4 regions of the Bacillus sp. FSL H8-0534 genome follow, and region 1 is predicted to be linked to each of the others. Evidence: predicted binding sites of a transcription regulator. Region 1 holds the regulator's gene; each other region holds the start of a gene.
The links. The regulator Rex, encoded in region 1, represses fermentation and respiration genes when NADH is low (regulators of the CRP and FNR family bind a similar motif). The targets are predictions, from matches to a motif close to TTGTGAAATATTTCACAA.
Positions count from the first base shown of each region.

Region 2: the regulator Rex is predicted to act here: its motif matches at 903-920, upstream of MHH71_RS12760 (lactate permease LctP family transporter).
Region 3: the regulator Rex is predicted to act here: its motif matches at 5,272-5,289, upstream of MHH71_RS19950 (nitrate reductase subunit alpha).
Region 4: the regulator Rex is predicted to act here: its motif matches at 6,747-6,764, upstream of pflB (formate C-acetyltransferase).

Region 1 covers NZ_JBBOUC010000001.1:2,857,080-2,865,525, forward strand. Annotated here, with positions in the region: gene groL (chaperonin GroEL) at 123-1,757, opposite strand; gene groES (co-chaperone GroES) at 1,795-2,079, opposite strand; gene MHH71_RS14500 (CPBP family intramembrane glutamic endopeptidase) at 2,516-3,259, shown strand; gene MHH71_RS14505 (YdiK family protein) at 3,262-3,456, shown strand; gene MHH71_RS14510 (redox-sensing transcriptional repressor Rex) at 3,482-4,111, opposite strand; gene MHH71_RS14515 (ABC-F family ATP-binding cassette domain-containing protein) at 4,295-6,220, shown strand; gene tsaD (tRNA (adenosine(37)-N6)-threonylcarbamoyltransferase complex transferase subunit TsaD) at 6,501-7,517, opposite strand; gene rimI (ribosomal protein S18-alanine N-acetyltransferase) at 7,517-7,960, opposite strand; gene tsaB (tRNA (adenosine(37)-N6)-threonylcarbamoyltransferase complex dimerization subunit type 1 TsaB) at 7,972-8,446, opposite strand, start outside.
Region 2 covers NZ_JBBOUC010000001.1:2,467,652-2,476,097, reverse strand. Annotated here, with positions in the region: gene MHH71_RS12760 (lactate permease LctP family transporter) at 1-856, opposite strand, end outside; gene MHH71_RS12755 (ArsR/SmtB family transcription factor) at 1,726-2,013, shown strand; gene MHH71_RS12750 (acid-soluble spore protein H) at 2,192-2,371, shown strand; gene MHH71_RS12745 (peptide MFS transporter) at 2,402-3,793, opposite strand; gene MHH71_RS12740 (ABC transporter substrate-binding protein) at 4,174-5,139, opposite strand; gene MHH71_RS12735 (FecCD family ABC transporter permease) at 5,335-6,339, shown strand; gene MHH71_RS12730 (FecCD family ABC transporter permease) at 6,336-7,394, shown strand; gene MHH71_RS12725 (ABC transporter ATP-binding protein) at 7,448-8,275, shown strand; gene MHH71_RS12720 (class I SAM-dependent DNA methyltransferase) at 8,303-8,446, opposite strand, start outside.
Region 3 covers NZ_JBBOUC010000001.1:3,930,019-3,938,464, reverse strand. Annotated here, with positions in the region: gene MHH71_RS19985 (molybdopterin molybdotransferase MoeA) at 1-310, opposite strand, end outside; gene moaC (cyclic pyranopterin monophosphate synthase MoaC) at 406-897, shown strand; gene MHH71_RS19975 (molybdopterin-synthase adenylyltransferase MoeB) at 933-1,946, opposite strand; gene moaA (GTP 3',8-cyclase MoaA) at 1,963-2,976, opposite strand; gene MHH71_RS19965 (winged helix-turn-helix transcriptional regulator) at 3,202-3,528, opposite strand; gene MHH71_RS19960 (NAD(P)H-dependent oxidoreductase) at 3,669-4,340, shown strand; gene MHH71_RS19955 (Crp/Fnr family transcriptional regulator) at 4,513-5,205, shown strand; gene MHH71_RS19950 (nitrate reductase subunit alpha) at 5,423-8,446, shown strand, end outside.
Region 4 covers NZ_JBBOUC010000001.1:2,613,603-2,622,048, forward strand. Annotated here, with positions in the region: gene MHH71_RS13415 (amidohydrolase) at 1-323, shown strand, start outside; gene MHH71_RS13420 (GNAT family N-acetyltransferase) at 565-1,122, shown strand; gene MHH71_RS13425 (YfhE family protein) at 1,301-1,420, shown strand; gene MHH71_RS13430 (diglucosyl diacylglycerol synthase) at 2,009-3,175, opposite strand; gene pflA (pyruvate formate-lyase-activating protein) at 3,587-4,318, opposite strand; gene pflB (formate C-acetyltransferase) at 4,385-6,634, opposite strand; gene MHH71_RS13445 (DsbA family oxidoreductase) at 7,463-8,113, opposite strand; partial or broken gene MHH71_RS13450 (sugar ABC transporter ATP-binding protein) at 8,222-8,374, opposite strand; gene MHH71_RS13455 (serine hydrolase domain-containing protein) at 8,418-8,446, opposite strand, start outside.

The sequences.
Region 1 (8,446 bases):
CGACAAAATTCTACAGAAATTATTTTCTTTATCCCAAGAAACCTTTATTTCTATATTTTTTTGTCCCATAACAAAAAACATTCACCCCTATATAGAGATGAATGTTTCTTTGGCGAATGAAATTACATCATTCCGCCCATACCGCCCATGCCCATGCCGCCCATGTCAGGCATTGCTGGTGCATTTGGTTCTGGCTTGTCAGCAACTACAGCTTCAGTTGTTAAGAACATAGCTGCAACAGATGCCGCGTTTTGAAGTGCAGAACGAGTTACTTTTGCTGGGTCTACGATACCAGACTCAAGCATGTTTACCCATTCGCCAGTTGCTGCGTTGAAACCAACGCCTACTTTTTCGCCTTTTAAGCGTTCTACAACAACGGATCCTTCTAGACCAGCGTTGATTGCGATTTGACGAACTGGCTCTTCTAATGCACGAAGTACAATGTTGATACCTGTTGCTTCGTCACCTTCAGCTGAAATAGAAGCTACTTTAGTGTATACGTTCATAAGTGAAGTACCACCACCTGCAACAATACCTTCTTCTACTGCTGCACGAGTTGAGTTAAGTGCATCTTCAATGCGAAGTTTGCGCTCTTTTAACTCAGTTTCAGTTGCTGCACCTACTTTAATTACTGCTACGCCTCCTGCAAGTTTAGCAAGACGCTCTTGTAATTTTTCACGATCGAATTCAGAAGTTGTTTCTTCTAATTGTGCACGGATTTGACCGATGCGAGCTTCGATTTGTTCTGTGTTACCTACACCTTCAACTACAGTTGTGTTTTCTTTCGTTACAACAACTTTGCCAGCGCGTCCTAAAGATGCAACTGTAGCTGATTTTAAGTCGCGTCCTAATTCTTCAGTGATCACTTCACCGCCAGTTAAGATCGCGATATCTTCTAGCATTGCTTTACGACGGTCACCAAATCCAGGAGCTTTAACAGCTACTACATTGAATGTACCACGAAGTTTGTTCACTACTAATGTAGCTAATGCTTCACCTTCTACATCTTCTGCAATGATAAGAAGTGGTTTACCTTGTTGTACCACTTGCTCTAACACTGGTAAGATTTCTTGAATGTTAGAAATCTTTTTGTCAGTGATTAAGATATATGGGTTATCAAGTACTGCTTCCATTTTGTCAGAATCAGTAATCATGTAAGGAGATGCATATCCACGATCAAATTGCATACCTTCTACTACATCTAATTCTGTTGTGAATCCTTTAGATTCTTCTAAAGTAATAACGCCGTCGTTACCAACGCGCTCCATTGCTTCTGCAATTAATTGACCTACTTCTTCGTCAGCTGATGAAATAGCAGCTACTTGTGCGATAGAAGATTTACCTTCGATTGGTTTAGAAATTATTTTTAATTCTTCAATTGCTGTAACAACCGCTTTTTCGATACCTTTACGAAGACCCATTGGGTTCGCGCCAGCTGTTACGTTTTTTAAACCTTCACGAATCATAGCTTGTGCTAATACAGTTGCAGTTGTTGTTCCGTCACCAGCTACGTCATTTGTTTTGCTAGCAACTTCTGCTACTAATTTTGCACCCATGTTTTCGAAAGCATCTTCTAATTCGATTTCTTTCGCAATTGTTACACCATCATTTGTAATAAGTGGTGAACCGAATTTTTTCTCAAGTACAACGTTACGACCTTTTGGTCCAAGCGTTACTTTTACTGCATTTGCAAGAGTGTCGACACCGCGAAGCATCGAACGACGTGCTTCTTCACTAAATTTAATATCTTTTGCCATAATAATTGACCCCCTTGGATTTTTAAAATGTATATAATTAACCGATAATTGCTAAAATGTCACTTTCACGTAAAATCAAGTAGTCTGTACCTTCATATTTCACTTCAGTACCTGCATATTTTGAGAAGATGATAAGATCACCTGCTGCTACCTCTAAAGCAACACGCTCACCATTTTCAAGCACTCGACCAGTACCTACTGCAATAACTTTACCCTCTTGTGGTTTTTCTTTTGCAGTGTCTGGTAATACAATACCACTTGCTGTTTTTTCTTCTGCTTGAACAAGCTCAATTACAACGCGATCACCTAATGGCTTTAGCATGAACAATAACCTCCTCATTTTTCTATGTAAATTTTCTTTATTAGCACTCAACGACCTCGAGTGCTAACACACTTATAATAATAAATAATCTAATTTTCTTTTGCAAGTAAAAAAATCATAATTTTTTCGCAAATTGCTATATAAACTTTTTTTATATAACTTCCTAAGAAAAATCATTCTGTTATCGCTGCAACCATTCTCGCGAAAGCCTTATATATATGAATCAGCGTTTTCACTTATCGTATGTTACAATATGGAAGATGCCATAAGTTGTTTTCTCTATAGGTACAGCTTTTTCCTGTCTCCTATTTCATTTTCAAAGAAAGATTTACAAAAAAATAATAATATGAATGGTTATTACGTATCCCCGGCTGGATGTTTACATGTTATCCCGCCTTATCTCATAAACTAGAGTTAGAAAGGATGGTTAACCAATTTGAAAAAACAATATTGGTGGATTATAGTTACATACATTCTTATGCAATTATCAGGTATTGTTGGATTACCGCTTCTTTTGAAAACCGGACTATATGATAATAGGGGGTTCACCAGAGAAGAAAAAATGCAGCTACTGACTGGTCACTGGGCAATTATTAGCTTTTTCATTGCATTATGTATTGTACTTTTACTACTTCGAACAGATATTCGTGAAAGTCGTTTCGATACAAAACGCGCCAGTATTCCTGCCACAATCGGTTGGATCTTTATCGGTTTCTTTTTAGCTTTCTTTTCTCAAACAATTGCAGGCACAATCGAAATGCGTTTATTGGGCATTAAACCTGGATCTGAGAACACAGCTCGCTTGATGGAAATAGCACGGACCACCCCATGGTTCCTTATTGTTATATCAATAATAGGGCCTATTTTAGAGGAAATTGTCTTTAGAAAAATTTTATTTGGTACATTGTATAAGAAATTCAACTTCTTTATCGCTGCTATTATTAGCTCACTTGTATTTGCAGCAATTCACTTTGATTTTACACACTTATTGGTATACACTTCCATGGGGCTTGTATTCGCCTTTTTATATGTAAAAACAAAGCGAATTATCGTTCCTATTATGGCACATGTTGCGATGAATACATTAGTTGCAATAGCCCAAGTACTGGTAAGTAACGAACAAATACAAGAAATGATTAAAGAAGCAGAAAAAATGCAAGGATTTATCGGAGGATTTTAAATATGAGGAACTCACCATTGTTCATGGCAGCACTGTATTTCCTTCTTGGTTGTGTCTTTACACGTTTCGCAATTACGAACGTTACAGATACAATTTGGAACTTTGGGACACTGCTGTTTGCTGCTATGGCAACAATTGATTTTAATTTGGCACTTCGACTTATCTTAGTCAAATTTACAAAGAAAAAGCAACAATAAAACGCAGAGGGATTTCCTCTGCGTTTTATTGTGGATAATTTTTCAAAAAATAAACGAGTGTTTGTAATTCTACAGCTAAATCAATATGGTGAATTCTTATATTTTCTGAAACATTTAATCGTGCTGGTGTAAAATTTAAAATTCCGTGTATATTTGTTTCGGCCAATCGATCTGCTACAGCCTGTGCAACAGTAGCAGGTACTGTTAATATTGCCACTTGTATATCATTTGTTAAACGCTCTTCTAATTCATCTAAATGATATACAGGAATTCCTCCGATTTCTTTTCCAACTTTCTCCTCATTGACATCAAATGCCATTTCAATCTTTGTATTATTATTTTTGGTGAAATTGTAATGTAAGAAAGCGGTCCCTAAATTACCCACTCCAATAAGTGCTACACGTGTTATATCATCTTGATCAAGCGTTTCTCGGAAGAATGATAGTAAATAATTCACATTATATCCATATCCCTTTTTCCCTAACGCTCCAAAATATGAAAAATCTCTCCGAATTGTTGCTGAATCTACCTTTACAGCTTCACTCAATTCAGCCGATGAAACACGCTGCTTACCAGAAAGAGATAAGTTTTGGATAAATCGATAGTATAGAGGCAATCGTTTGGCAGTGGCCTGTGGAATCTTTTGTTGATCCATATAACCTCTCCTCTCTTCCTATCTTTGTTCACAGATTTAAAACAAATACAGAAGTTTAGCACTTATGACTTTCCTTGTATAATAGAGAGAAGACTTCTCTCTTATTTTAAACTATACACTATTTTTAGTATGATTGAGAAATATAAACATGGCAAAGTTAAGAAATTATTTGAGGTGAAAACATTGATTTTATTACAAGTGAATGGGCTTTCAAAATTATACGGTGCTGAAACAATTCTTGCAAACATTAAATTGGAAGTTCAAACAAAAGATCGCATTGCACTAGTTGGTCGAAATGGTGCTGGAAAATCTACATTATTAAAAATAATTGCCGGTGAATTATCTCACGATGGTGGAGAAATTATAAAACCAAAAGATGTTTCAATTGGATACTTGGCCCAAAATACTGGTTTAGAAACTTCTTTAACAATTTGGGATGAAATGCTTACTGTCTTTACTCATCTGCAGCAAATGGAAAAGAAGCTTCGAAGGTTAGAGCTAGACATGGGTAAGGAAGAGAACTTTTCAAATGCTGCTACGTACGAAAAATTACTCGCTGATTATGATCAATTACAGTTAGACTACAAGGATCAAGGTGGTTATCAATATGAAGCTGATATTCGCTCCATTTTAAGTGGACTTGGTTTTCCGGTTGAAACACACCAAACAACGATTTCTACGTTAAGTGGTGGACAGAAAACAAGACTTGCTCTTGGGAAACTACTGCTAACAAAACCAGACTTACTCATCTTGGACGAACCAACAAACCATTTAGATATCGATACATTAACATGGCTTGAACAATACTTACAAGGCTATCCTGGAGCTATTTTAATCGTTTCCCACGATCGCTACTTTTTAGACAAGCTTGTTACACAAGTATATGAAATTTCTAATAAAGAAAGCAGACGATATGTTGGTAACTACAGTAAATATTTAGATTTAAAAGCTGCACTACATGAGCAGGAAATGAAGCGTTATGAGAAACAACAAGAGGAAATTGCTAAACTAGAAGACTTTGTCCAAAAGAACATTGCCCGTGCATCTACAACAAAGCGTGCACAAAGTCGTCGGAAGCAGTTAGACAGAATGGAATTACTAACTAGACCATTAGGTGATTCTAAATCAGCATCCTTCCACTTTGATATCGAAAAACAAAGCGGAAACGATGTATTACAAATAAAGGATGTTTCAATTGGATATGACAAAGAACCGATTATTGAACATGTAAATATGCGCTTAACCCGCGGTGATAGTGTCGCACTAGTTGGTCCAAATGGTATTGGGAAATCTACATTATTAAAATCAATTGTGAATAAATTAAAGACGTTAGGCGGTGAAGTTTCTTTCGGTTCAAATGTATCTATTGGATATTATGATCAAGAACAGGCAAACTTAACATCATCTAAGCGTGTTTTAAACGAACTATGGGATGATTATCCGCTAGAGCCAGAAAAAGAAATTCGCACGATACTCGGTAACTTTTTATTCACAGGGGACGATGTATTAAAGCCAGTATCTTCCTTAAGTGGTGGTCAAAAAGCACGATTAGCTCTAGCAAAATTGATGATGCAAAAATCTAATTTACTGATTCTCGATGAGCCAACAAACCATCTCGATTTAAATAGTAAAGAGATTTTAGAAAATGCCTTAATTGATTATCCTGGGACTCTTTTATTCGTTTCCCATGATCGCTATTTCATTAACCGTGTCACAACTACAGTTGTTGAGTTATCAACAGGTGGTGCACAAGAATATTTAGGTGACTATGACTACTATATTGAAAAGAAAAATGAAATGATTGAACGTGCGGAATTTGAACAACAAGAAGAGGATGCAACAGTCCAAAAAACTATCGCTCAAGAAAAATTAAATTACCTTGAAGAAAAAGAACGTAAGAAGTCAGAACGCCAACGCATCCGAAAGATTGAAGAAATTGAACAAAACATTGCAAATTTAGAAGAAGAAATTGAACAATTAGAAGAGGAGCTTTGTCTACCTGAAGTATATGCTGACTACGAACGAGCTAGTGAGATTACAACAGCAAAGCAAACAAAACAAGAAAAATTAGAGCAGTTTATGGCGGAATGGGAAGAGTTACACGTATAACCCTTATATATTTATATGATAAAAACAAGGTAGTTGAAAGCCATTCAACTACCTTGTTTATTTTTCAATACAAAAGATTATGGTCGAAGGTCTGACCTCAATAGTGTTATCCACAACCTTATGCACATATCCACCTTTATCATATAAACACAAAAATAACTTTTCCACATTATCCACAAATCACAAAAAAATTATGCACATTTAATATTCACAATAAAACCCATATTATCAACAGATAATATGGGTTTTATCCACAAGTTGTGGTTAATTATGTGTATAACTATGCTTCAATATCTAATCCTGGATTTGCATTTAAAGCCAATGTTGCACGTTTTCCTTGCTCATATGCAATAGTTCCTGCTGCTGCAATCATTGCTGCATTATCTGTGCATAAAGATAACGGTGGAATAATGAGCTCGATTTCTTCTTTTTTTGCAAACTCTTCCTCTAAACGTGCACGAAGTCCTTTATTCGCTGCAACGCCACCAGCGAGAAGCACCTGTTTTACATCATACGCTTCTGCAGCACGTGCTGCTTTTGTTACTAGTACATCTATTACACTCGCTTGGAAGCTAGCTGCTAAATCTTCTGGTGCGATTTCTTCTCCACGTTGTTTTGCGTTATGCACAGTGTTGATAACTGCTGATTTCAGTCCACTAAAGCTAAAATCATACGAATCTGGTTCTAACCATGCACGTGGTAAATCAATCGTTGGTTGTCCTTCATGAGCAAGACGGTCAATATGAGGACCACCTGGATATGGCATAGATAGTGTACGTGCAACTTTATCATATGCTTCTCCTGCCGCATCATCTCTCGTTTCGCCAATTACTTCAAACGAACCATGCTCTTTCATATAAACAAGCTCTGTATGCCCGCCAGACACAACAAGTGACAACAAAGGGAATTGTAGTTCTTTTACTAAGCGATTCGCGTAAATATGCCCAGCAATATGATGAACACCAACAAGAGGAATATTATGAGCAAAGGCAACTGCTTTAGCTGCATTTACACCAATTAAAAGTGCCCCTACTAAACCTGGCCCTTCCGTCACAGCAATTGCATCAATATCTTCAAATGTAATGTTCGCTTCCTTTAATGCTTCTTCTAATACAACTGTAATTTGTTCTACATGATGACGAGATGCAATTTCCGGCACAACTCCGCCAAAACGCTTATGGCTCTCAATCTGTGAAGCAACAATATTTGCCACTATTTCTGTTCCATTTTTAACAACCGCTACAGCCGTTTCATCACAGCTCGTTTCAATACCAAGTATAATCGTATTTTTTTCCATTATATATTCACCCACATTACAAGACCATCTTCATAATTGTCTGTATAGTATCGTTTACGAATCCCACCATTTTGGAATCCATACTTTCGGTATAACTGCTTCGCTACTTCATTTGACACTCGTACTTCAAGTGTCATCGTTTTTGCTCCCATTTCTTTTGCCTGATCCATTACTTCTTTCAGCAAAGCATCTCCAAGTTTTTGACCGCGATATTCTGGCAAAATGGCTATGTTCGTAATATGTGATTCATCAATAATAATCCACAATCCACAGTATCCAATTACCACACCATCTTTTTCAATTACGACATAATGTGCATATTCATTCATCGTCAATTCACGATAAAATGCATCAGCAGTCCAAGGAGTTGGGAATGACGCTTCTTCAATTACTACAATTTGAGCAATATCATCAGTCGTCATCTTTCTAAATGTAATATCCATTTTGATAACCCCTATTTTTTTTGACTTTCTAGCCATTTTGCTTCTGCTTCTGCTAAACGGAGGTAGCTCGGAACAAATGTATGCACACTTTGCTCCTCTTTTTGTAATCCTAAAAATGCTAGCTCACTTGGTCTTGGGTTGTTCTTTGTAAAAGAAGCAAACACAGCTCGATCTCCTAAATATTCTACAATCGTTTCTTTATGTTGTTCTACATCATTGCCGATAAATAAAACAGGTTGCCCCTTATCTTTTAACATCTGTAACCAATCAATAATAAGAATAATTCGATCCTCTTCTACAGAAGATAACTGCTCTTCTTTATATGTATACAAGCCCGTATAAATTTGTCCGCGACGTCCATCAAACAATGGACAAATAACCCCTTGGAAATTCGCTCCATTCGCAGCCACTACTTCTAAGCTAGACACACCGACAATCGGTATTTGCAACGACCAAGCTAATGTTTTTGCAACAGTCACACCAATT
Region 2 (8,446 bases), 390 kb from region 1:
AGCTATGTTTTTCTACTTGTTCTTCAGTTTGAGCTGAAGATTTTGGTTGCCATACACGTAGGAATAATGCAAGTGCAACCATGCTGACAACTGCAGCGAAAATATCAGTTAATTCTGCGCCAAGGTAGTATGTTACAACGAATTGAGTAATAGCGAAGGAACCACCACTTACAAGGATACCTTGCCAAGTTTCTTTAATTCCTTTAAAGCCATCTACCATTGCAACAAGTAAGAATGGTAATACAAAGCTAATGAAAGGTAATAATGTTACAGTTTGACGACCGACAGTTAAGGCATCTATTTGTGTTAATTGAGCAGGTACTGTAACTGGAATACCCATTGCTCCCATTGCTCCACCAGCAATATTTGCAACTAAACAAATACCTGCTGCTTTTAATGGGTTAAATCCCATACCTACAAGTAATGCTGCTGTAATTGCAACTGGTACACCAAATCCAGCTGCACCTTCTAAGAAAGCACCGAAAGAATAAGCGATTAATAACACTTGAAGGCGACGGTCATTTGTAATACTTGAAATACTGTCGCGAATGACATTAAATTGTTCAGTTTTTACTGTTAATTTGTAAAGGAAAATAGCTGCAATAACAATTGTACAAATTGGATAAAATCCAGCTGCTACACCAAATGCAGCTGATGATACAGCCATAGTTGCAGGCATTTTGTAAACGAATATGGAAAGAATGATTGCTAAAATTACGCTATAAAGTCCTGATAAATATCCTTTGATCTTAAATACTGTTAAACAAAGAACAAAGAATAAGATTGGAAGAGCAGCGACAAGTGCTGATAACCAAATGTTGTTCAACGGGTCATAAATTTGTGTCCAAGTATTCATAATAATGACAACTCCTATCTATAATATGTGAAGACATTCACATTATTTGTGAAATAATTCACAATCAACTTACATTGCCTAGTATATTCCTCTTCAACACTATTGTCAACGTAAAAAAGTATAATTATTCCATGATAGTGTTAACTGTAAAAATTCCGTTACATTTTGTTCATAAACTAGACAAAAAGAGGAATCGTGTATATTAAAGTACACGATTCCTAATTTATCCCGCATTAACGGGCAGTAAGATCCACACTTCAAGATTTAGAGGGAAATGAGGAAGATAGGTGGGGATGAAGAAAACCCCACTGATGGACTCTCCATATACTCAACCATATTTTCAGATGTCATTGGTCCTACATGTTTAAAATGAATAATTCTTTTGTCATCAAGAATAAAGGAGGAAGTTTTGGATAATTGTATAGTCAAGTGCAATATTAATTAAGACTATTATTAACCGCTTTTTAATTGTGGATCCTCCTCTTTACCAAAATTTAACTCTTTTTATCGTAACAAAGCAATTTTTATAGGTCGAATAACTAAAAAGATTACATTCACATATCATTTAAGAACAATATTTTACAATATTATTACGGTGAATATTGTGAGTGAAAAAATATAACAAAAAGGTTGAGAAAACAGCATTTAGAAGCAAAGTATTCCGATCTGTATTTTTTGCTTTTTCACTAAGCCGTGTAGTATAATATTCAAAATCAGCAGGGGTTTCTGCCCTTAATTGTATGTTGATAAAAGGAGGAAATAATTTTTTTATTTTAGGTTGATAAAGTTGTGTCGTAACAGGAAATATAAAAACAAATATATAAAAATAAATAAAGAGAAAATAAAAATGAAAAAATGAGGGGAACTTTATGAATCAAAATCAATTTGATTGTCGTATTTCAGAAGAGGATGTACAAATGCTACGAGCGTTAGCTCACCCGCTCCGTCTTCGCCTTGTAATGGAGCTTATGGGGCGTGGAACTTGTAACGTAACACAATTGCAGGAAGTATTAGAAATTCCGCAATCTACTGTTTCACAGCATTTAACGAAATTAAAGCAGAATAAAGTTGTTCGTTTTGAAAGACGCGGCTTAGAAGTATATTATCAAGTGCATAATGAGAAAGTAAGTGAAGTTGTAAAGACATTATTTTCATAAAATTGAATATTATAGAAAAAAGACGTGCGGAAATGCACGTCTTTTTTCTATAAAAATAGGCGTGAAAACCCCACTTTAAGATCTGAAGGAGATAAGTGACAGGAGTTTTCACGGAATATATTTCAAAGAGAAATGAGAAGATAAATAAGAGTGTAATAAGTAAAAGGAGGAATGAAGGATGGATGTAAAGCGCGTAAAACAAATTTTATCATCTTCGAGTAGAATCGATGTAACTTATCATGGTGTACCGGTTTGGATTGAAAGTTGTGATGAGGGAAGTGGAGTTGCGAATGTACATGATGTGAAATCACCAAATGAAACAGTACAAGTAGATGTTACAGCGTTAGAAGAGCAATAAAAAAAGCGGAGAATTTTCTCCGCTTCTTTTTTATTCCATCATACGTGCAATTTTTTTAGAGAACATAAGAAGTACTAAGCCAAGTACGATTACGATAATACCGATGCTTGCGAATACTTCTAGATATCCTAAAGATTGCGTGAAGGCAGCTAGTGCGCCAGCTAGATAGTTCGCCATACCAGAACCAGCTAACCATACTCCCATTAATAGGGATGCTAATTTTACAGGAGCAATTGCACTTACCATTGATAGACCGATTGGTGATAAGAATAGTTCACCAATTGTATGGAACAGGTATGTGAATACGATGAATAATAAGTTTGCTTTAGTAGCAATATGTGCTTCATCGCTTCCAGTTTTCAGAACAGCTAATGTTAAAACAAGGTAGCCAATGCCTAGTAAAATCATACCAAGTGCCATTTTTGTTGGAACTTTTAAGTCACCATTTTTTGTTTTAGATAGTTTCATCCATAACATAGATACGAATGGTGCTAATAGTACGATAAATGCTGGGTTAACAGATTGGAACCAAGATGTTGGAACTTCCCATCCGAAAATTGTACGATCAACAAATGTGTTTGTATATAGTGTTAAAGAGCTACCAGCTTGTTCAAAACCTGCCCAGAAGAAAACTACGAAGCAAGTTAAAATGATGATTGCCCAAGTACGGTTCTTTTCTTGTTTTGTTAAAGGTTTTTTCTCAATTACTTTTGCGTTTTTGTCTTGTGACTTTTTACCTACAACTGTTGTTCCTGCATTACCAAGGTAACGAGGAGCTAATAGGTTAAAGAAAATCTGTCCAACAATCATACCGATACAAGCTGCAAGGAACCCGTATTTATAACCCATAACCATAACGCCATTAGCGCTTGTTTTAAAGAAATCTTCTGCAAGGAATCCGCAAATTAGTGGTGCAAAGAAAGCCCCTACGTTGATACCCATGTAAAAGATTGTAAAAGCACTGTCACGGCGTGAATCATTTTCACCGTATAGTTCACCTAAAAGTGTAGAAATATTTGGTTTGAAGAATCCATTACCGATGACTAATAATCCTAGTCCTAAAAAGAGACCGGTTTTTGTATTCATTGAAAATAGTACAAAGTTACCAATTGCCATAATAATACCACCAAGGGTAATTGCATGACGTCTTGTAATAAAGTGGTCAGTTAACCACCCACCTGCAATTGGTGTGAAATATACTAATGCTGTAAAAATTCCGTATAATTGTACTGCAAAAGCCTTGTCGAATCCAAGACCGCCGCTTACAACAGTTGTTGTTAAATAAAGAACTAAAAGGCCACGCATTCCGTAGTAACTAAATCTTTCCCACATTTCTGTTAAGAACAACAAATATAATCCAGGTGGATGTTTTTTTGGTGATTGTTGTTCTTCAGCTTTTTTTAATTTTAAAGCTGCATCCATTTTGCTTCCCCCTAATCCTGTATAACGGATATTTATGTAATCATTTTAATTTACAAAATATTTAGAAGTCAATAGAATTATATGGAAATAGAAAGAAAATTTCTTAAACAATCTATTGAATCTCTATCCGTTATCGTATTTTTCCCTGAAAACGAGATAATAAGCGTTTTCAAATGTAGTATTTGAATTCTAAAAGAAAATAAAATAAAGATTAATCAGAAAATTTAGATTAAAACAATTCTTCTGATATAGAGAAAATATATTTTATTTGTTATTATAATATAACATATTGAGAATAAAAATACAAAATGAAATAATGTGACACTTTTATGAAATAAAAAACAGTTCCCCTTTTTGGGGAACTGTTTTGAATAAAGAGTTTATTTTACAAATCGTTTTTCAATGTCATCTAGCATTAAGTTCGCAGCCATTACACCGCCAGCTGTATTCCAAATCACATCGTCAACTTTGTATACTTTACCGTTTTTGGAAGCATTTAAGTTTTTGAATAGAGGATCGTTGATATATTCTTTTTCTAATTCAGAACCTTTTTTCTCATTACCTTTATCATATGTGAAGTAGAAGATGATATCGCCATCCATTGCAGGAATGCGCTCTTTAGATACATTGCGTTCTGCAAAGTCATTTTTGTTTTGATCACCAGGACGTTTGAAGCCAAGCTCTTTTAAAATAACACCAGAGAATGTATCGCCATGATAAATACGAACATCACCAGGCATAAAGCGTACCATAGAAATTTCTTGATTTACTTTATCCCCAAGTTTGCCTTTTAAGTCTTTTATACGTTTGTCGTAATCAGCTAATACCTTTTGACCTTCTTTATCTTTATTTACTGCTTTTGCATAAAGTTTAAAGTTATCTTTCCATTCACCGCGTAGTGTTTCTGAGAAAACAGTAGGAGCAATGCCTTTTAATTGCTCGTATATCTTTTCGTGACGCAGTTTGTTACCAATGATTAAGTCGGGTTTTAAAGAAGCAATTGCTTCTACATTGGGCTGAAGCTCGGTACCGACAGTTTTTACATTTTTTAGTTTATCCTTCGTATGTGGATACCATGGGTTACCGGTAGGTGATTCAGCCGCACCGACTGGTGTTACACCAAGGGTAAGTAAAGCTTCTGTTCCTTCATTTGTTAAAACAACGACACGCTTTGGATTAGCAGGAACTTCTGTTTTACCCATTGCATGTTCTACAGTAATCATTTCTTTCTTTTCTTCCTTTTTAGGCTCAGCCTTGTTATCAGATTTCCCACATGCCCCTAAAAGAAGTGAAAATGATAGTACGAATGCAAATAACGCAAACGAGTTTTGTTTGACGAAATTCATTATGTATCCCCCTACATATTGAGAATAGTTTTCATTATCAAAATCGATATTACGATTTTATAAATATATTGTCAATAGTAATAATTTACAATCATTATCACTGCAACTGAAAATAATTATTACTATCATTGACAATGCGAATTAAGTTACAATACACTAACAACGTATCATTATACATTGAAGGAGAAACGCTGCATGTTATTAAAAACAAATCAAGCAAAATGGGTTGGATTATTTGTTGGAATCATTGCAGTTATTGCTTGTATTTGGGGGAGTATTATTTTGGGATATACAAATACAAGTGGGAAATTAGCATTGGATGCTTTTTTTCATTTTAATGGTTCGAATGAACATATTATTATTCAAAACGTACGTCTTCCACGTGCGCTTATCGCTGCTAGTGTTGGTGCTAGTTTAGCCATCGCTGGTTGTTTTATGCAAACTTTAACTAAGAATCCACTTGCTGCCCCAGATTTTATTGGATTAAACTCAGGTGCTGCCTTTTTTATTGTTGTAGCCATTGTTGTTTTTTCGATAACATCTTTGTCAGCGTTTACGTGGATCGCCTTTTTAGGTGCAGCAGTTGCTGCAGCACTTGTATTTGCTTCTAGTTCTTTAGGAAAAGAAGGGACAACTCCTCTTAAGTTAACGTTGGCAGGGGTAGCGATAAGTGCCCTATTCTCTTCTTTGACACAGGGACTGCTTGTATTAAATGAAAAAGCGTTAGAAGAAGTGTTGTTTTGGCTTGCTGGTTCCGTACAAGGTAGAAAGTTAGAAGTATTACAATCCGTATTTCCATATTTATTAGTTGGTTGGATTGCCTCTCTCCTGATGGCAGGGAAAGTGAATACGCTAATGATGGGAGAAGATGTAGCAAAAGGGCTAGGACAACGAACAGTGATGATGAAGGCATTTGTACTACTTATTATTGTTTTATTATCAGGTGGATCTGTTGCTGTTGCAGGACCAATTGGATTTGTTGGAACTATTACCCCTCATTTCGCAAGAGCTCTTGTTGGTGTAGATCATCGCTGGAGAGTTCCGTATAGTGGTTTGCTAGGTGCCATTCTACTATTATTTGCAGATATTGCTGCGAGATATGTGATTATGCCACAAGAAGTTCCAGTAGGAGTTATGACAGCATTTATTGGTGCACCATTCTTTATTTATATTGCACGTAAGAGAGGGCTTAGCAAATGAAGAAGTATATTCCGTTTCGTATAGGAAAAGACGGCCTCTCGTTTTTAATGTATAAACGAGCTTGTCTCGTCTTGTTGGGTTTATTCGTTGTTTTAATAGGATTATTCTTTGCAAGCGCAGGTATGGGGGAGATGAAGATCGCCCCATATGATGTATGGCAAGCAATTACTGGAAACGGTGATGCGATGTCTAATATGGTTGTAAATAAGTTCCGTATGCCGCGCATTTTAATTGCAATTCTTGTAGGGATAGCTCTTGCTGTAGCAGGTTGTATTTTACAAGGACTCGTTCGAAATCCGCTTGCTTCGCCTGATATTATTGGAATTACAGGTGGTGCAAGTGTAGCGGTTGTATTATTTCTTGCTTTATTTAGTGATAAGAACAATGCATTAACAGTAAGCATTCATTATATGCCGCTAGCAGCATTTATTGGTGCAACTGTCGTCGCATTTTTTGTATATTTATTCGCATGGAGAAATGATGGATTATCAGCAGTTAGTCTTATTTTAATAGGTGTCGGATTTTGGGCACTGACAAAGGCAGCGACAACATTATTTATGCTGTTAGCGCCAATCTATCAAGCGAGCCAAGCAAATGTATGGATTACCGGTACTGTTTACGGATCTTCTTGGCAAAACGTAGGGGTATTGGCACCTTGGGTTCTTATCTTAACAGTGGTTGCATTTATATCGGCGAGACATTTAAATGCACAAGAACTTGGTGATGATATTGCTGCCGGACTTGGGATTCGTTTAACAAAATCACGTTTTTTCCTGCTACTCCTAAGTACGGCGTTAATTGGGGGAGCGGTTGCTTTTGCAGGTGGAATCGGATTTGTTGGTTTAATGGCGCCGCATATTTCAAGAAGATTAGTTGGTTCTTTATATGGTGCATTACTTCCAGTAGCAGCTATTGTCGGTGCGATTTTAGTACTTGCTGCCGATTTAATTGGGCGCACAGTCTTTGCTCCGCTTGAAGTTCCAGCAGGTGTATTTACATCAGCAATCGGTGCTCCGTATTTTATTTATTTACTTTATAAAAGTCGAAATTCATAAAGGAAAAAAATACATAGATGATTTTCTGTCTATAAAAAACGGAGTAAAGGAAGATGAACATGCAAAAAGCACTAGAGACTAAATCGTTAACATTGTCTTACGGTGAAACAACTATAATTAATGAGTTAAATCTAGAGATTCCAAAAGGAAAAATTACGATTTTTATCGGTTCTAACGGCTGTGGAAAATCAACTTTATTACGTTCGCTTGCTCGTTTATTAAAACCGACATCGGGTGATATTTTATTAGAAGATAATGCAATTCAAAATATGCAAACGAAGCAAATTGCGCGTCAAATGGCAATTTTACCACAAGGACCTCAAGCTCCAGAAGGACTTACTGTACTGCAACTTGTGAAACAAGGACGTTACCCATATCAAACATGGCTGAAGCAATGGTCAGAAAAAGATGAGGAAATGGTACAAAGAGCGCTTGCTGCAACAGGTATGACGGAATTTGTTGAACGTGATGTTCATGCTCTTTCAGGTGGACAACGTCAGCGCGCTTGGATTGCTATGACGCTTGCACAAGATACAGATATTATTCTGTTAGATGAGCCGACAACATACTTAGACATGACACATCAAATTGAAGTGCTAGATTTATTATTTGAATTAAATGAAACAGAGCAAAGAACAATCGTTATGGTACTACATGATTTAAACTTAGCGTGCCGCTATGCAGACAACATTGTAGCCATTCAAGATAAACAAATTTATGCGCAAGGTAAACCAGAAGAAATTATTGATTGTAAATTAGTTCGTGATGTATTTCGGATGGATTGTCAAATCATAACCGATCCGTTATTTGGAACGCCGCTTTGTATTCCGCAGGGAAGAGGAAGATGTTTACTTCCACAAGCAGCGCAGGTAGTGAAATGAAAAAAGCGATGAAATTTCATCGCTTTTTTATTTTTTACAAGAAAACAAGAGAAAAAGAGGAATACGCAATCGGCGTGTATATTCTTCTTCGCTTTGAAAATGGTTTCGTTTTGGTATTGCTTCTCGTAAATCTGTAATTGTAAATCCAGCTTGTTGTAAGAGTGTAAAATA
Region 3 (8,446 bases), 1.1 Mb from region 1:
TCATAATTCGAACCGCTTCGAAGGCCTTTACCTCGTCTGTAAAAACAGAACCAGCTCCTATTTCTCCTATCACTTCAAACTCAATTGAATGCTCGTTCCCCGCCTCTTTCGTATCCTCTGCCCGAATCGCAAATCCGTCATATGGAGAGCGGTCAAAATGTGGAACATCGTGATCTGCCACAACATCTTCTCCAAGAATTCTTCCGTAGCTTTCGGTAATAGAAACTTTTTCCATTCCACCTTGGTGTGCATATGTCATAACTCGCGCCACTGCTTCAGCAACTGGAATTGGTACTCGTTTTTCTAACATTGTTTTCACCCCATATTTGCAAAATATCACATCTTGATTACACTTTATATTGTACAATGCTAATTATAATAGCAATTACTTCAAGGAGGAATTCCATGTCTTCATTCACTCACTTTAACGACCAAGGCCGTGCCAAAATGGTCGACATTAGCGATAAAAAAGTGACAGTGCGAACAGCAATTGCTTGCTCTAGCATCCTTGTTACGAAAGAAATTTATGATAAAATCTCTCATAATGAAATTGGGAAAGGCGATGTATTAGCCGTCGCACAAATCGCCGGTATTATGGCTGCTAAACGCACTTCTGATATTATTCCGATGTGCCACCCTTTACTTCTAAAAGGAGTAGATGTTTCATTCGATTGGGAAACGGCGAAAGGGCAATACCGTTTACGAATTGAAGTAAAAGTAAAAACAGAAGGTAGCACTGGCGTTGAAATGGAAGCCTTAACAGCAGCTTCTGCGACCGCTCTTACCGTGTATGATATGTGTAAAGCTGTTGACAAAGGTATGATTATCGGCGAAACATATTTACTTGAAAAAACAGGCGGAAAAAGTGGAGATTATATTAGAAATTCACAATCCTAATTTAGTCCCCTGAACCTAAAGGACAACCTTTAGGTTCAGCCTATATATCTTGCATATAATCGCTTCGCCACTTTCATATCATTTGTCCCATGAATAAATGCCCTGCCATCTGTAAATAACACGAAACGATATTCATCAACACGAAACGATAGTAAATATGGTGTCGTTTGCACATCCATACTTTTTTGTAAGCGCTTTTTAATTTCTTCTAAATTAAGAAGTTGCGGCGCCCCTGGACGGATTTGAACTGTATTTCGCCCACATAGAACCTCTGTTTTCATCTGTGATTCAAACGTTAAACTTGGGTACGTGCGCAGTTTTCCGCAAGATGGACATTTGTCTTTTTTCTGCCTATTCACTTTAAACGCCATGTGCTGATTGTTCCAAAGATCAAATGACAGCATCGTTTCACGAAGCGCTCCAAAATCTTCTACCAATATTTTAAGTGCTTCTGTCACTTGATGCGCAACGACCAATTGTACAGCTGGTTGTATAATTCCTGCCGTATCACACGTTGCACCACTAGATGGATGCTCCATCAAACAGCGAAAACATGGTGTTTTTCCCGGAAGAATTGTATATGTGACGCCATAGCTTCCAACGCATCCTCCATATATCCAAGGAATATTGTATTTTTGCGAAATGTCATTAATAAGAAGACGCGCTTCAAAATTGTCAGTCGCATCTAATATTAAATCCACATTCTTAATTAACTCTTCCATTTCTTGCACCGCTACATCTGTTACAACTGGTACAATTTCTACTTCAGAATTAATCTGCCTTAAACGCTCGAATGCTGCGACTGCTTTCGGCTTATACTGCTTTGCATCTTCTTCTGTATATAACTGCTGCCGCTGTAAGTTACTCCACTCGACATAATCACGGTCAGCAATCGTCAGTTTTCCAATTCCCGCTCTGACAATCGCCTCTGCACTTGCTGCTCCTAGTGCACCGGCACCTATAATGAGTACATGCTTTTCTCTTATTTTCCTTTGGCCTGCTTCGCTAACCCCGGAAAATAACATTTGTCTTGAATAACGCTCCTGCACGCGACATCCCCCCTTCTTACCCTCCGATATAAGACATTTCAATTTTCGGACGGTTATTTGCACTTTCTTCAGTCCGCTCATCAGAATATCGGTCTTCTCGATATTCCCATACATCTTGCACTACCTTTAATAAATCGGGATCAGAAATACCTTCTCGAAGGAGCTTCCGTAAATCCGTTCCTTTCGTTGCAAACAAACACGTATAAAATTTACCATCTGCCGAAATCCGTGCTCTTGTACAAGAAGAACAGAAAGATTCAGAAACTGAAGTGATAAATCCAACTTCCGCATCACTGTCCACGTAACGATAACGCTTAGCAACCTCTCCAAAATAATGAGGATCTACAGGCTCAATCGAATACACTCCGCTAATCTTCTCAATCAATTCTTGTTTCGTAATTACTTGTTCAAAATTCCATCCGTTCGTACTGCCGACGTCCATAAACTCGATAAAGCGAAGCGGAATTTCCTGTTCTTTGAAATAAGCAACCATTGGAATAATTTGACTATCATTCATCCCTTTTTTCACAACCATATTCACTTTCACATCAAGTCCAGCTTCTTTTGCTGCCGTAATCCCTTTTAGCACAGGTTTTGTACTAATATTCCGGCCATTAATTTTGCGAAACACATCGTCCTCTATCGCATCTAAACTAACATTCACTCGGTGTAACCCTGCTTCTTTTAACGCCTTTGCTTGCTTCGTTAAGTGAATGCCATTTGTCGTTAGTCCAATATCTGTTAAGCCATCCAACTTCGCGAGCCGTTCAATAAGCTTTGGCAACTCTTTACGTAGTAATGGTTCACCGCCTGTAAGCCTAATTTTCTTTACCCCCATACCTACAAACAATTTTGCTAATCTTTCAATTTCATCAAATGTAAGCAAAAATTCTTCTTGTAAAAATGCATAATCAGGCCCGAATACTTCTGCCGGCATACAATATGTGCACCGAAAGTTACAACGATCAATGACAGAGATGCGTAAATCTTGAAGCGGACGCCCTAAAGAATCTCTAATCTTCTCGCGCATCGTCACCCCTCCTTTTCTGCTAAATTCTATCTGTCTTCATTCTATTATAATATATTTTTAAACTGCGATGTTTTTGCTCGAGCTCTTTATTGATTTTCCATGTTTTTTATTTGCCTCCATCATAAAAAAGAAGCAGGATATACGTTGTGATATTTCTCACATCGTACCTGCCATTCAAAAATTCTTCACAAATCCGTTCGAATTTTGTTCACATTTCAGTTAAAATCACTTTATTTGTGTCCGATATTCCTCTCCCCACTCACGCATAAGTGTAATAATTGGTGTAAGAGATTTTCCGAATTTCGTTAAAGAATACTCCACTTTTGGCGGAACTTCTTTATATACTTCCCGGTGGATTACTCCAGCGGCCTCAAGTTCTCTTAACTGCCTTGTTAACATACGCTGCGTAATGCCAGGCATCAATCGCAAAAATTGATTAAAGCGAATCTCTTTGGTATTCATTAAATGAAATAAGATAACTCCTTTCCATTTTCCACCGATTACATCTAACGTTACTTCCACTGAACAACGATTTATATCTTTCTGTTCCATTTTATCACTCTCCATTAGTATACAAATTGATACTATATGCTAAAAATGTGCGTACTTATATCATTCATTGTACTATTGTAGAATCGATTTTGTAATCAACTTACTATAAAAAAGTAAATAATTAAAAGGTGGTTATTTAAATGGAACATACAAAAGAAGAAATTTTAAAAGCTTATCAATTTAGACATGCATGTAAAGAATTTGATGTAAATAAAAAAGTCTCTGATAAAGATTTTCATTTTATTTTAGAAACTGGTCGACTTTCTCCAAGTTCATTTGGTTTTGAACCTTGGAAATTTGTTGTGATTCAAAATCAAGATATTCGCAACAAACTTCTCCCTGTGGCTTGGGGAGCTCAAAAACAATTACCAACAGCGAGCCATTTTGTCGTTATATTAGCTCGTAAAAAAGAAGATATGATTTATGACTCTTCCTATATTTCTAACTTCATGAAAAATATTCAGCAGCTTCCCGAGGAAGTCGTAACGATGAAGCTTGGTTTTTATAAGGCGTTTCAAGAAACTGATTTTCAATTATTTGAAAGCGACCGTGCCATGTTTGATTGGGCTTCTAAACAAACATACATCGCTCTTGGTAATATGATGACTGCAGCTGCCCAAATCGGCATTGATTCTTGCCCAATTGAAGGATTCCATCAAGAAAAAGTAGAAGCGATTTTAAAAGAAGAGGGTATTGTTTCAGGTGATACATTTGGTGTGTCTGTTTTAGTTGCTTTTGGTTATCGAGCGGAAGAACCAAAACGTGATAAAACTCGTCAAACAATGGATATGGTTGTTGAATGGATTAAGTAATGTAAAAGAAAAGAGTGTCTACAAAGGACACTCTTTTTTTCATTGTGAAAAGTGCGCTTGTTCACTGCTAAAAATAAACTTATTACTTATAATAAAAAGATATTTCTTGCATTTTCACCATATTTACATCCAAAATAAGAAATAGACTGCTTTAAAAAGAAAGGTGATTGCTGTGACAAACCGTACGGCATTATCGGAAGACTTAAAGGAATTACTTGCATCTGTTGAATATAAAATGCAGATTAATAAAGGAAGTTATATTTTCCAAGAAGGTTTGGAGGCAAAAGAACTCTATATCGTCCGCTCTGGAAAAGTACAGATTAGTAAAATTAGTGCTGACGGACAAGAGTTAACACTTCGCATTTGTTCAAAACACGATATTATCGGGGAGTTGACATTATTTACGGACAATGCAAAATATTTATTAAATTCGAAATGCCTGGAAGATGTTGAAGTTGGAGTCATTAAACGAGATGCTTTAGAAAAGGCATTACTTGAAAAACCTGCTCTTGCATTTGAATTTATGAAATGGATTAGTGAACATTTACGAAGAATGCAAACAAAATTCCGTGATTTAGTGTTACATGGAAAAAAAGGAGCTCTTTATTCCACGCTCATTCGCATGACAAACAGTTATGGCATATTAAAAGAGAATGGTATTCTTATCGATCTACCTTTAACAAATCAAGAGCTTGCGAATTTCTGTGCAACCTCACGTGAAAGTGTAAACCGTATGTTAAACGATTTAAAAAAACAAGGAATTATTTCTATCCATAAAGGAAAGATTACCATTCATAATTTACAATTTTTAAAATGTGAAATTGCTTGTGAAGATTGCCCTACCTCTATTTGTAGCATTGAGTAGCCTCTCTATTTGAGATGCTACTCTTTTTTCTTTCTCCTTTACTCTACATAAAAAACTCTCTCTGTACTGTGCAGAATGTCACAACCTTTCGGAATTTTTTTTAATATCAATCTGATTTTTGACAATCTGTTGAACTGTGATAGATATCACATCTCTATTTTGCATGCTCTCTTATAGTGAAAATAAGCAAGAGAGACGCAATAAAGGAGTGAACAGTATGAAAAAGAAACCTTCAGCATTAATGAAACGTTTAAAATATTTTTCTCCGATAGATCGCTATAACGACAATCATACACAAGAAACATATGAAGACCGTGAATGGGAAAACGTGTATAGAAAACGATGGCAACACGATAAAGTAATCCGTTCTACACACGGTGTTAACTGCACTGGTTCTTGCAGCTGGAATATTTATGTGAAAGATGGAATTGTAACTTGGGAAGGTCAAGAACTGAACTATCCTTCTACCGGCCCTGATATGCCAGATTTTGAACCGCGTGGATGTCCGCGTGGGGCAAGTTTTTCTTGGTACATTTATAGTCCACTTCGCGTGAAATATCCATATGTACGTGGTGTCCTTTGGAATATGTGGCAAGAGGAACTTCAAAATCACAAATCACCGCTAGACGCTTGGAAAAGCATTGTGGAAAACCCTGAAAAAGCACGTACTTATAAAGAGGCGCGTGGTAAAGGCGGCTTCATTCGTGCTAGTTGGGATGAAGTATTACAACTAGTCGCTGCTTCCTTACTATACACAGTGATCAAATATGGTCCAGACCGAAATGTTGGTTTCTCACCAATTCCAGCTATGTCGATGTTAAGTCACGCTGCTGGTAGCCGCTTTATGCAGCTCATGGGTGGACCTATGCTCAGCTTCTACGATTGGTACGCTGACTTACCACCAGCTTCTCCGCAAATTTGGGGTGATCAAACAGATGTACCTGAAAGTAGTGATTGGTACAACTCTGGTTACATTATGACATGGGGTTCAAACGTACCAATGACAAGAACACCAGATGCCCATTTCTTAGCGGAGGTACGTTATAAAGGAACGAAAGTCGTTTCCGTAAGTCCTGACTTTGCTGAATCCACAAAATTTGCTGATGATTGGATTAGCGTAAAACAAGGTACAGACGGTGCGCTTGCGATGGCAATGGGACACGTCATCTTACAAGAGTTTTACGTAGACAACCAAGTGGAATACTTCACAAATTATGCAAAACAATATACTGATTTTCCGTTCTTTGTCACATTAAAACAACAAGGAGACCAATTTGTTGCAGATCGTTTCTTAAACGCGAATGATATTGGTCGTGAAACAAAGCTTGGCGAATGGAAACCTGTTCTTTGGAACGAAAACACCAATAATTTTGCAACGCCTCATGGCACAATGGGGTCACGCTGGGATAACGAAAAGAAATGGAACTTACGTTTAGAAGACGAGCAAACAGGCGAAAAAATTGATCCACGCCTTTCTTTACTTGGCATGGAAGATGCAGTTGAAACTGTACAAATTCCATACTTCTCCGATGACGGAAACAAAATATTAGAGCGAACAATTCCAGTGAAAAAAATTGCAACAGAAAAAGGCGACATTTTCGTTACAACTGTGTACGACTTAACGTTAGCAAACTACGGTGTCAACCGCGGACTTGGCGGGCAAGAACCGAAAGACTTCAATGATGATGTTCCATTTACACCAGCATGGCAAGAAAAAGTGACCGGAGTAAAACGAGAACTGATTATTCAAATCGCTCGTGAGTTTGCTCAAAATGCTGTTGATACAAATGGACGATCGATGATTATTGTCGGCGCTGGTATTAACCATTGGTTTAACTCTGATACGATTTATCGCGCGGTTCTAAATCTTGTTCTTCTCGTTGGTGCACAAGGTGTAAACGGTGGCGGTTGGGCGCATTATGTTGGGCAAGAAAAATTACGTCCGGCAGAAGGCTGGCAAACAATTGCAATGGCAAAAGACTGGCAAGGTCCGCCGAAATTACAAAACGGTACATCCTTCTTCTATTTTGTAACAGATCAGTGGCGCTATGAAGATACACCAATTGGCCATTTAGCATCGCCAGTTGTCGGCAACTCACGCTATCAACATCACGGTGATTACAATGTGTTAGCTGCTCGTCTTGGTTGGTTACCTTCTTATCCAACATTCGAGAAGAATGGAATTGAACTATATAAAGAAGCTGTCGCTAGTGGCGCAACAACGGGGGAAGAAATCGGAAAATATGTTGCGCAAAAGCTAAAAGAAAAAGAACTTAAATTTGCCATTGAAGACCCAGATAACAAAAATAACTTCCCGCGCAATTTATTCGTATGGCGCGCAAACTTAATCTCAAGTTCTGGTAAAGGGCACGAGTATTTCTTAAAACATTTATTAGGTACAACAAACGGATTAATGAATGACGATAGCGATTCATTACGACCAGAAGAAATAAAGTGGCATGAAGAAGCACCTGAAGGAAAGCTTGATCTACTGATTAACTTAGATTTCCGTATGGCTGGAACAGCACTTTATTCTGATATCGTCCTTCCTGCCTCAACTTGGTATGAAAAACACGATTTAAGTAGTACAGATATGCATCCGTTCGTACATCCATTTAATCCGGCAATCGGTTCACCGTGGGAAGCACGCTCTGACTGGGATATTTTCTGTTCCCTTTCTAAAGCAGTCTCTGATTTAGCAACAGAACTTGATCTTGATCCGATGAAAGAAGTTGTGGCAACACCACTTCTTCATGATACACCGCAAGAATTGGCACAGCCGCTTGGCAAGATTAAAGATTGGAGCAAAGGTGAGTGTGAACCAATACCAGGAAAGACAATGCCGCAAATTCATGTTGTAGAACGAGATTATAAAACAATTTATGACAAGATGACAGCGCTTGGACCAAACACTGGGAAGCAACCCATTGGTACGAAAGGGATTTCTTGGTCTGCAGAAAAAGAATATGAACAATTAAAGAGTCGATTAGGCGTTATTCGTACTGACTCTATCGCCAAAGGATGCCCTGATATAACAGAAGCAATCAATGCTGCTGAAGCGGTGTTAACCCTTTCTTCTACAACGAACGGTCATATGGCTGTAAAAGCATGGGAAGCTCTTGAAAAACAAACAGATTTACATCTGCGCGATTTAGCAGAAGAACGCGAAGAAGAATGCTTTACATTCGAACAAATTACTGCGCAGCCAAAAACGGTGATTACTTCCCCTGCCTTTACTGGT
Region 4 (8,446 bases), 240 kb from region 1:
AATCATGGGATACTTACCATACTTTATCAAAGCATGGGATAGAAGTTTCGATTACAACAGATCATCCCTATACTCCCATTCAATATTTAAATGTTTGTGCAGCCATCGCTGTCAGGGAAGGATTAGATGAAAAAATTGCATTAGAAGGAGTTACAATCATTCCCGCTCGAAACTTACGTTTAGAGAAAAGAATTGGAAGTATTGAAGTTGGAAAAGATGCCGATCTTGTATTATGGACACATCACCCATTTCATTACTTAGCCAAGCCCGTACTAACTATGATTGATGGAAAAATAATTTACAAAAAAAATAAAAAAAACTAGTTTATTTTTTTGACTAGATAAAGTATTATACGATTATAAACTGAATGAAACCATAATCAATTTGTGTCGTGATTTTTCATTTCAAATTGATGAATGGGGAAGGCAAATGGTGCGCCACCAGCGTTATAGACTGGTTCTAGTGGGTTCGATTCCCACCCCGAAATTTTTTAAAGGTTGATATAAAAATTTCGAGGGTGGGGTGTTTTTTCGTCATGCTACCCTCATATGAGGAGGAGTTAGTATGTTAAAAAAACGCGACTTACACGACAGCCACGTTCTATATGATTTAATGGTGGATCCTGCTGTCTTCCCTTTTGTGCGTCAAAAAGCTTATTCATACGAAGAGTTTTTATTTTTAACAAAGCAAACAATAGAAGCAGAAGAGCGTGGTGAATTAATTTCACGCACAATTTTAGATGAATGGGGAACCCCTATCGGCACGATTACTTTATTTGATGTGCAAGAAAAAGCTGGTTTTCTTGGTACATGGCTTGGAAAACCGTATCATGGCCAGGGGTATAATAAATTAGCAAAAGATGCTTTTTTCAGCGAGCTTTTCTATGAGTTAGATATTGAAATAATCTTTATGCGTATTCGCAAAGTAAATATTCGTTCGATGAAAGCAGCTGAAAAACTACCATATGTAAACCTAGCAAACGAAACTAGAAAAGCTGTTTATGATCAAATTAACGCAATCGAAGAAGTATATAACTTATATGAAATTCCAAAAGATCAATATACTCTTTCTACAATGCGTGATACTACATTCCAAGATACTCATCATTTAAAAGAAGCGTAGTATGTCACTAATTATAAAGTGAAACTTTAATCAGTGGGGAACTTATCCCCCACCTATTTTGTGAGGGCCTTACTGCCCGCGAATAGCGGGATAAAATGAATATACTTGTTTATTGTGTATACCTCTTTATGTCATTGGAAATGATAGATAATAACTTTATGACACGAGGTGATCTGTAATGGATAGAAAGAAACGTGAAAAAGCAAGAAATACATTAAATAGTACACAAGAGGTTCTTTATCAACGAGAGTTTCGAAGAGCAGATCGTGCAGCGGGATATCGCCCTAAAGGTGTATAATTATAAAGTGAAATTTTAATCAATGGGTGCTTTATCCTTCACTGATTATCAGCCCTCACCAATCGGGCTTTTACGGGCACTTGATCACTTAACTTCTTTGCTTTCGTCAAAATTTGAGATGAAATTTTACTGCCCACAAATAGTGGGATAAAGTGAAACTTGAGGTAATTTTTTTACCCTCTCCTACCCTTTACTTTTTGGATGACAAAGTAAAGATTTACCCCTTATATTATAAGGGGTATTTTTTGTGGAAAACTTTATCCACAAAATTAATAGAATTGTGTATAAATTTATCAATTCTTTTGGATTATTATAAACTTAATCACAAATATCATGTTTATTTTGTGGATATTTTTTCTGAAAATTGTGGACAATGTGGATATCGTTGTTAATATTCCGACTTTACCGTCTATTGAAACCGCATTCTCTTGTGGATAACATATAACGAATATATAAAAACATACAACTTTATCGAGGGGAACTGTTTTGGCTAGGGCAGTTATACCTTGTGACTAACTTTAACTTTTATACTGAATTCCTACAAAACAACAAAGAAACCCTCTTTCCAAATACAAAGAGGGTTTCATATTACGTAAAAGATTGAGCAAGAGCTGGCGACTTAATCGGCATATGATTAGATTGCACATGGTTCTCTTCTAAAATTGCATCTACAATGTGGCAAGCTGGCTCTGGACGATAGATACTTCCCATCGCTTCTTTCATTTGTAAGAGCTTCCTATCATCTTCTAATAGTGCCTTTGTTTTCGCAAAAATGTCCTCATCTTCACGAATTACAAGTGCAGCTCCTTTTTTTTCAAAATATATTGCATTTTCATTTTCTTGTCCCGGTACTGGTTTATATAAAATGACAGGTACTTGTAAAGCTGCCGCTTCGCTTAATGTAATGCCCCCTGGCTTTGTAATCATACAAGAGGTAATACGGAATAACTCATCGATATTCTCTACATAACCAAATACTGTTAATGCCTCAGGCTTTTGTTCCTTAAGCCCTAATAACTCTTGTTTTAAGGCTTCATTTTTCCCACAGACAACAGCTATTTGAAGATTAGGAACTGTCATAAATGATTGACATAATTCTTTTACATTTCCTAATACACCATGGGCACCTGCTACAATAAGTAAAATCTTTTTCTCACGAGATAAGTGATATTTACTATATAGGATTTCCGGGTTAATAGTTAATTCAAAGTTTTTACGAATTGGAATCCCAGTTTCTACAATTTGCTCTGAAGGTACACCAATTTCAACCATTACTTTTTTCACATGATCTGTCGCTACAAAATAACGATCTACTTCACGATGAATCCATATTTTGTGTAAACAAAAATCTGTTAACACATTATAAACAGGAATTGAGAAACCTGTTTGTTTTTTCAATTCCGGTACTGCAATAATTGGAAATGTATTAATAACAATGTCTGGTTTTTCTGCATGTAATAATGCTTTTAAGCGTTTTCTCCCAAAATTCGCATACCACGATGCAATTTTCTTATCGTAAATCTTTTCTACACCATAATAAAATAAGCGATATAGCTCTTTACCTATTGTATAACTTTTCAAGTATAAATATTTTGTAATATCCGTTATGACTGGATGTGACTCTCCAAATAGGTCACACACAATCACATCCTCAATTCCTTTTTGACGAAATGTTTGTGCTAATGTTTTTGCTACTTGCACATGACCGTTACCGTAATGTGCAGTTAATATTAAAACCTTGGGGTTTTTTATCAAACAAATCCACTCCTAGCTTTTTCGCTTTCCCATATTGCATATACGACAATAGGAAAAACATTTTCCTAAAAAAAATTACATGTTTGGATTCCAACACTTTCATGTTAGCTATGTACCTGTCGTGGATATGCAAAGCATATAAGATTGACCCCTTAATCCTATCTGTGCTCATATCTTTACATTATACTTTCCTATCAGAGCTTTCGCAATAACTTACAAATGATCATATTCCATGATACTCACCCTGCTACTTCTTAATTCTTGTTACTATTTGGTTTTCCCTTTACAATTATGTAAATTTATCCTCTTATTTCTTTACAAAAATATGGATATTCCACTTTCAGTATACTCTTTTCTATAGATATACTCTAGATTTTATTAAAAGAAAGCAAAAAGTCTAATCCAAATGGATTAGACTGCTTGTAAAATATTTTTTGCCTTTTGAACATTTTTTTCTGTTGGAGGTTCTACCCCTTCAAGAGGATACTTATGTCCAAGTGCTTCCCATTTATATACACCAAGCTTGTGATATGGTAAGACTTCAACTTTCTTTACATTAGAAAGACTTTGAATGAAGCTAGATAATCTCTGCAAATCTTCTTCACTATCAGTAACACCTGGAACTAATACGTGTCTTACCCAAATTGGTTTTTGTTTATCAGATAAATAACGAGCAAATTGTAGAATGTGTTCATTCGTTTTACCAGTTAATTTACGGTGCTTTTTAGGATCGATATGTTTTAAATCTAATAATACTAAATCTGTATAGTCCATTAAAATATTTAATTTTCTTTGGAACTCTGGCTCTTCAGAATAGCAGCCTCCAGAAGAATCGATTGTTGTATGAATTCCAATTTCTTTGCATTTCTTAAATAGCTCAATTAAAAAGTCTAACTGCAGTAATGGTTCCCCACCGCTCACAGTAATGCCACCACCGGAAGCTTCAATAAAAGGAAGGTAACATGTAACATCCTGCATCACTTCTTCAACTGTTATTTCTTTTCCTTTACCGATTTCCCACGTATCAGCATTATGACAATATTGGCAGCGTAATAGACACCCCTGTGTAAATATGACATAACGAATTCCTGGGCCATCAACAGTACCACAAGACTCTACAGAATGAATTCTTCCTTTTACCATGTTAACTTCCTCCTTTATTGAAACAGCCTCCCTCTGCTTTTATTACAACAGAGGGAAACTTTTTACTTACATACTTTCATGCATTGTACGGTTAATTACATCGATTTGTTGTTCACGAGTTAATTTAATGAAGTTAACTGCGTAACCAGATACACGAATTGTTAATTGTGGATATTTTTCAGGATGTTCCATTGCATCCATTAATGTTTCACGGTTAAATACGTTAATGTTTAAGTGATGTCCTTCTTTCACTGCATATCCATCAAGCATAGATACTAAGTTTTTAACTTGTACATCATCTTCTTTACCAAGTGCTTTTGGAATAATTGAGAATGTATTAGAAATACCATCTTGCGCATCTTCATAAGGTAATTTTGCAACAGATAATAGTGACGCTAGTGCACCTTTTGTATCACGTCCATGCATAGGGTTTGCACCTGGTGCAAATGGCTCACCAGTACGACGACCGTCTGGAGTGTTACCAGTTTTCTTACCATATACAACGTTAGATGTAATAGTTAAGATTGACATTGTATGAACAGAGTTACGGTATGTTTTATGTTTACGAAGCTTGTTCATAAATGTTTTCACAAGGTTTACTGCAATTTCATCTACACGGTCATCGTTGTTACCGTATTTAGGGAAATCACCTTCAATTTCAAAGTCAACTGCAATGCCATTTTCATCACGAATTGGTTTTACTTTCGCATATTTAATTGCACTTAAAGAATCAGCTACTACAGATAAGCCAGCGATACCCGTTGCCATTGTACGAAGAACATTTGTATCATGAAGTGCCATTTCAATACGTTCATAGCTATATTTATCGTGCATATAATGGATAACATTTAATGTGTTTAAATATAAACCAGCTAACCATTCCATTGTCATATCGAATTTGCGCATAACTTCTTCGTAATTTAATACTTCAGAAGTGATAGGTGCAAATTCAGGTCCAATTTGTTCTTTTGATTTTTCATCTTTACCGCCATTAATTGCATATAATAGTGTCTTAGCTAAGTTTGCACGAGCTCCGAAGAACTGCATTTGCTTACCTATTCTCATTGCAGACACACAACAAGCAATACCGTAATCATCGCCATACTCTGGGCGCATAATGTCATCATTTTCATATTGAATTGCAGATGTTTTAATAGACATTTTCGCACAGTAGTTTTTAAAGTTCTGTGGTAATTGTTTAGACCAAAGAACTGTTAAGTTTGGCTCTGGAGCTGGTCCTAAGTTATCTAATGTGTGCAAGAAACGGAATGAGTTTTTCGTTACTAATGGACGACCATCAAGTGCAATACCACCGATAGATTCTGTTACCCAAGTTGGGTCACCAGAGAATAATTCATTATAATCAGGTGTTCTCGCAAATTTCACAAGACGTAATTTCATAATGAAATGATCGACAATTTCTTGTGCCGCTTCTTCAGTTAATGTACCATTTTCAATATCTCTTTCGATGAAGATATCTAAGAATGTAGAAGTACGTCCAAGGCTCATTGCTGCCCCGTTTTGTTCTTTAATCGCTGCAAGGTAAGCGAAGTATAACCATTGGAATGCTTCTTGTGCATTTGTTGCTGGTTTAGAAATATCAAAACCATGAGAAGCAGCCATTTGTTTTAACTCTTGAAGTGCACGCATTTGCTCGGATAACTCTTCACGTAAACGCATTGTATCTTCGCTCATTACACCGCCGGTTAAATTTAAGTCTTCTTTTTTCGCTTCGATTAAACGATCAACACCGTATAATGCCACGCGGCGATAGTCACCAATAATACGTCCTCGACCATATGCATCTGGAAGACCTGTAATAACACCTGATTTACGAGCTAATCTCATTTCTGGAGTATAAGCATCAAATACACCTTGGTTATGCGTTTTGCGCCAATCTCTGAAAATACGACTAAGTTCTTTATCCATTTCGTATCCATAAGCTTCACAAGCTTGTTCTGCCATACGAATACCACCATAAGGTTGTAATGAACGCTTAAATGGCTTGTCAGTTTGGAAACCAACTACTTTTTCAATATCTTTATTTAAATATCCAGGACCGTGAGATGTAATAGAAGAAACAATGCTTGTATCCATATCAAGAACGCCACCATTTTCACGTTCTTGTGTTGTTAACTCCATTACTTGATCCCAAAGTTGTTTCGTTGCTTCTGTTGCTCCCGCTAAGAAGGCTTCGTCACCTTCATAAATGTTTACATTATTTAAAATGAAGTCGCGGACATCAATCTCTGCTTTCCACTTTTCACCTTTAAAGTTTGTCCATGCATTTTTTACATTTTCTAATACTTGAGTCATCCTAATCTCCTCCATTTTTTGATTAGTACAGGACTAAGATTTTTTATATAACAGCTTACACATTTAGAATACTACTTTTTTTGAAAAAGTGAATGAGATAGTTGTGACACGTTTGTGAAATATTGAACAAACCACTATACACATAGTGTTAACTTCATTTAAAACTCTTTTAAATTAACTCTTTCCTTAATTGTATTTTTTTGGTATTCTTATGAACGAATCCTATTCTGTAGTATAAAGGGTCATACCCATTTTAAACTGTAATACCCTTACCTCCTATTCTGTTATAGTTTCTTTAGAACAGAATAGAAAGAAGTGTACCTGTTTGGTACACTTCTTTTCATGATTAATTGGAAATATATTTTACATATTTCGAATTTGCACTAATCCATTCGTTCGTCCCCACACAATATAAAGTGAAACTTTAATCAGTGAGGGTTTTCTCCATCCTCCACTGATTATTAGCCCTCACCAATCGGGCTTTTACGGACAGTTCATCTCCCACCTAACTTCTTTGCTTTCGCTGAATTTTGAGGTGGGAGTGTTACTGTCCGTTAATGCGGGATAAATCATTTTCTTCTCCATATATTTTGAGCAGCTGTTGCATTTGGATTTCCGGTATCATGAGCAACAACAAATGTAACTTGATCCATTTGTAATCCAGAACGTCTTTTACTTGGGACGGGCAAATACTGCGGGGGAATTGCATACTTAATTTCTAATACCTCCTCTTTTGGTTTTTGCTACATATAAGCTTGAACATAGAGAAATGGCAGAACTTATTTAAAATAAAAATAGCTGTTGGGACACTCCCAACAGCTATTTTTATCACTCACAGCCATCTATGTTACATGTCATTCCTTCTGACAAAGTTGTAGTTTCTTTTTTCAATTCTTGTTCAATCACTGCTTCTAACGTTTTTTTATCTCGGACACCTTGGACAACGCTATTACCAATAATAAATGTTGGTACAGCTTGTACGCCCTGTTCATAATATGCATGATGTACTGCTTTTTCATGAGCTGCTTTATATGTGTGATTTTCTAAAGCAGCTCGAAATGCTTCTTGATTCAATCCGACTTCTCCAGCAATTTCTACTAGCACTTCAATTTCGCCGATATTTCGTTCTTCTTGGAAAAATGCTGTGAATACACGGTGCTGATACTCATTTCCTTTTCCATGTTCTTTCGCAAATTGATATCCTTCAAAAGCTGTATGTGTATATGGATGCGGTGAAAGTCGGGGCAGTTTCATATCAACACCCATTTGCTCTGCCCATGGCATAATTGTGCTTTGAAACATCCCTAATTTATCTGGCTCATTCCATGGATCAATTCGCTCCGCTGGATATGGTCGTAATTCAAACGGCATCCATTCTACTTCTACATCTTTTCCTTGAATTGCTTCTTGCAGTGGCTTTTCACCTAAAAAACAAAATGGACAAACGTAATCCGAATAGACTTTTATTTTTAACGTCATGATTAATTTCCCCTTTACGATCGAGTTGAAACAATTATAGTTACAACGAAGTTTAATTGTCAACTCTTATACTTTTCCAATAAAAGAGGCATCCTACTACGATGTCTTCTAATTTTTAAAGGTTATAATTGTTGTTACCGCATAGTATACCGCTTTTTCAAAATCCGCATGTTCAGATACCGATATCGAAACAAGTGACCCACCACTTGCTGAAAAATATTGAACTGCTTCTAGTGGAATGCCGTCTTCTTTTACATCAATTCTCAACTTACATGAAAAAAAGACTACCTCAAAAGATAGTCTCTTACACTTCAATATGCTGCAACATCGTAT